Regions from separate parts of the Clostridium kluyveri DSM 555 genome, predicted to be linked through region 2. Evidence: a T-box and tRNA genes for the amino acid it is inferred to sense, from the RefSeq annotation. Region 2 holds a T-box; the other holds one or more tRNA genes.
What was found. A T-box is a leader RNA that pairs with one kind of tRNA and senses whether it is charged. The one in region 2 lies ahead of ileS (isoleucine--tRNA ligase), so its partner is inferred to be a tRNA-Ile.

Region 1 (2,208 bases), 1.1 Mb from region 2:
GTAACTCGCTGGCTCGTTCTACAAAAAGCACGCCGTCGTACTTTAACGTACTTCGACTGTTTGTGGACACACGGTTTCAGGTTCTATTTCACTCCCCTCCCGGGGTTCTTTTCACCTTTCCCTCACGGTACTCCTCCTCTATCGGTCACCAGGTAGTATTTAGCCTTGGGAGGTGGTCCTCCCTGCTTCCCACAAGGTTTCTCGTGTCTCGTGGTACTCCGGTACAGGTTATTTTGCTTCTGCTTTTCACTTACAGGGCTTTTACCTTCTGCGGCTCAACTTTCCAGTTGAATTCACTTAAGCTTCCACATTTTTTATCACCTGACCTCTACCCCGGAAACAAGTTTCCGGTTTGGGCTCTTTCCCTTTCGCTCGCCGCTACTTAGAAAATCGATTTTTCTTTCTCTTCCTCCGGGTACTTAGATGTTTCAGTTCCCCGGGTTTTCCCCTGCATACCTATATATTCAGCATGCAGTACCTATTGTTTTATAGGTGGGTTTCCCCATTCGGACATCTCTGGTTCTCTGGCTATTTGCGCCTACCCAGAGCTTTTCGCAGCTTATCACGTCCTTCTTCGGCTCCTGGTGCCAAGGCATCCTCCATGCGCCCTTTGTAGCTTGACCTGATAATTTAGTCCAAATCTTCGATTTGGTGCCTAAATTGCACTCCTCAGCCTTAGCTGAGTGAGTTTCATTAAAAAATTACTGCTAACTTCGCACAGCTTCGTCAAGCCTTTCCCTGCGGTGCTCATTTACACAAGTAAACTCTGCTCCTCACTCAAGTCTTTCCTCGCTCTGCTCGTTATCACTAATTTTCTTTGTCCTACGTAAATATAATTAAAACTTTATTCTCAATTATATTAATATAGGAACTACATCTTATTAAAATAAGCATAAACTCATTTATACTTATCCACTACAAAGGTTATTTCTAACCTTAGCTTTACTTCTTTTATTTACTGTGCAATTTTCAAAGGACAATTTTATTTCAATTTACTATTCACAGTGCACAATTTACAATTAAATTGTAAATTTTTCTTGTACTTGGTGGGCTTAAATGGACTCGAACCATCGACCTCACGCTTATCAGGCGTGCGCTCTAACCAGCTGAGCTATAAGCCCATTTGAGGTATGATCCCTCAAAATTAAACAGAATAAAGGGCAACTTATTTATCTCAAATTCCAACTTTTAAGGCAGGTTTTTTCCCGGCCTTTCGACTCCTTAGAAAGGAGGTGATCCAGCCGCAGGTTCTCCTACGGCTACCTTGTTACGACTTCACCCCAATCACTAACCCCACCTTCGGCCGCGTCCTCCTTGGTTAGACTACGGACTTCGGGTGTTGCCAGCTCTCATGGTGTGACGGGCGGTGTGTACAAGACCCGGGAACGTATTCACCGCGACATGCTGATTCGCGATTACTAGCAACTCCAACTTCATGCAGGCGGGTTTCAGCCTGCAATCCGAACTGGGGGCAGTTTTTGAGATTTGCTCCTCCTCGCGGTATTGCTTCTCTCTGTTCTGCCCATTGTAGCACGTGTGTTGCCCTGGACATAAGGGGCATGATGATTTGACGTCATCCCCACCTTCCTCCACGTTAACCGCGGCAGTCTCGTTAGGGTGCCCACCTTTACGTGCTGGCAACTAACGACAGGGGTTGCGCTCGTTGCAGGACTTAACCTAACATCTCACGACACGAGCTGACGACAACCATGCACCACCTGTCTCCCTGCCCCGTAGGGCTTCCTCCATTACGAGTCATTCAGGGGATGTCAAGTCCAGGTAAGGTTCTTCGCGTTGCTTCGAATTAAACCACATGCTCCGCTGCTTGTGCGGGTCCCCGTCAATTCCTTTGAGTTTTAATCTTGCGATCGTACTTCCCAGGCGGAGTACTTATTGTGTTTACTGCGGCACAGGGGGGGTCGATACCCCCTACACCTAGTACTCATCGTTTACGGCGTGGACTACCAGGGTATCTAATCCTGTTTGCTACCCACGCTTTCGTGCCTCAGCGTCAGTTACAGTCCAGAGAACCGCCTTCGCCACTGGTGTTCTTCCTAATCTCTACGCATTTCACCGCTACACTAGGAATTCCGTTCTCCTCTCCTGCACTCTAGATATCCAGTTTGAAATGCACTGCCCGGGTTAAGCCCGGGTCTTTCACATCTCACTTAAATATCCGCCTGCACACCCTTTACGCCCAGTAATTCC
Region 2 (2,208 bases):
TAAATGTAGTATATACAAGGACAACAGATATGAGGTCTACTCCAATGAGTGTTACAGAAAGTCTTCAAAAGCGTTGTGACATATCAAATAACGCCAATGCTAAATATTTTGTATGTATCCATACTAATTCTTTTAATGTTCCTTCAGCTAATGGTACGGAGACTTTATATTACACAGGAAATGAAGAGGGTAGAAAGTTAGCAACATATATACAAAACAGCATTGTAGAAGAAGTAGGAACTTATAATAGAGGCTTAAAAGATGGAAGCTGGCTTTATATTGCGCAAAATACAGTTGCACCGGCAGTATTGACGGAATTAGGTTTTGTAACAAATCCTGAGGATGCTGCAAAATTGAGCAGTGATGAATACAGGGCAAAATTTGCACAAGCTATAGCTGATGGAATACTGAAAGCCCTTGGATACTAATTGAGTTTGAAAATTTTCTTGTAAATAAATTGACAATAAAATTTTCATATAATATAATAGAGAAAAATTCAATAGTAAACATTTTAAAAACTTTGAACAGGAAAAGTATTTGGGTTTATATCATTTACAGAGAGCGGCCAGTGGTGAGAATCCGTAGGGTAACTTAGAGAAAATCACCTGGGAGTTTGAAAATTGAAAAGTATTTAACTATCTGAGTAAATTTTTACGTAATTCTGCGTTATAGAATACCATGTTAGTGTTCCAGGATTATCATAGGTGGTATAGCGAATTTAACTTCGTCCTATTTGGATGAAGTTTTTTTATTGTAAATAATCTAAAAATTAATTTAAATAACAATGCTTTAAATATGAATATAATTGTATGCATTTCAAGTCATGTATAAAACAAAACAAATAGTAAAAAATTAACATTGAAGATGAAAGGAGCTCAATTTATGTATAAAAAGATTGATAATAATAAAAGTTTTGTACAGATGGAAAAAGATATTTTAAAATTGTGGCAGGATAGAAAAGTAGTGGAGAAAAGCTTTAATTCTAACAAGGATGGAGAATATTTTACTTTTTATGACGGGCCTCCAACTGCCAATGGAAAACCTCACATAGGACACGTTCTAACCAGAGTTATAAAAGATCTTATACCTAGATATAAGGTTATGAAAGGATATAAGGTTCTAAGAAAAGCAGGATGGGATACCCACGGTCTTCCTGTTGAGCTGGAAGTTGAAAAAAGTCTTGGAATATCAGGAAAACCACAAATCGAAAAATACGGAGTAGAGGATTTTATAAAAAAGTGTAAAGATAGTGTTTTTACTTATGTAAGTCAATGGAGAAAGATGTCTGACAGAATAGGTTTCTGGGTAGATATGGATGACCCTTATGTAACTTATGACAACCATTATATAGAATCTGAATGGTGGGCTTTGAAACAAATATGGGATAAAAATCTTTTGTATAAGGGACATAAAATAGTACCTTATTGTCCTAGATGCGGCACTGCCCTTTCCTCACATGAAGTTTCACAAGGATATAAGGATGTAAAAGAAACATCTGTATATGTTAAATTTAAAATTAAGAATGAAGATAAATATATTCTTGCATGGACTACAACCCCATGGACATTACCTAATAATATGGCTTTGACAATAAATAAAAGTTATGATTATGTAGAAGTAATCAATGATGGGGAACACTTGATATTAGCAGAAGGACTTCTTGAAAAGTTAGAAGGGGAATATGAAGTTGTAAAGAAATTTAAAGGTGAAGAAATGCTGGGAATAGAGTATGAACCTATGTTTAATTTTACACCTTTTGAGGGGAAAGCCCATTATGTTGTTCACGGTGATTATGTAACCTTGACAGACGGTACTGGAATTGTACATACTGCGCCGGCATTCGGTGAAGATGATAGTATTACATGCATAAAGCACAATATACCTATGATAAATTCTGTAACAACACAAGGGAAATTTAAAGATGAAGTTACCCCATGGAAGGGACTTTTTGTAAAAGATGCAGATCCCAAAATAATAGCATACTTAAAAGAGAAGGACATATTGTATAAGGCAGAGAAATTTACTCACTCCTATCCATTTTGCTGGAGATGTGATACTACACTTCTATACTATCCAAGAGATACCTGGTTCATTAGAATGTCAGCTATGAGGGATAAACTTATTAGAAATACCAATGATACAAATTGGTATCCTGACAATATAAGAACGGGAAGGTTTGGGAAATTTGTTGAAGGGGTAATAGACTGG

Region 1: it encodes a tRNA-Ile, which carries the amino acid that the T-box ahead of ileS (isoleucine--tRNA ligase) is inferred to sense. The anticodon was not compared.

The regions. Positions count from the first base shown of each region.
Region 1 is NC_009706.1:956,038-958,245, reverse strand. It holds rRNA gene CKL_RS04690 (23S ribosomal RNA) at 1-623, opposite strand, end outside; tRNA gene CKL_RS04685 (tRNA-Ile) at 1,045-1,121, opposite strand; rRNA gene CKL_RS04680 (16S ribosomal RNA) at 1,226-2,208, opposite strand, start outside.
Region 2 is NC_009706.1:3,804,394-3,806,601, reverse strand. It holds gene CKL_RS18270 (N-acetylmuramoyl-L-alanine amidase) at 1-428, shown strand, start outside; T-box leader at 512-735, shown strand; gene ileS (isoleucine--tRNA ligase) at 883-2,208, shown strand, end outside.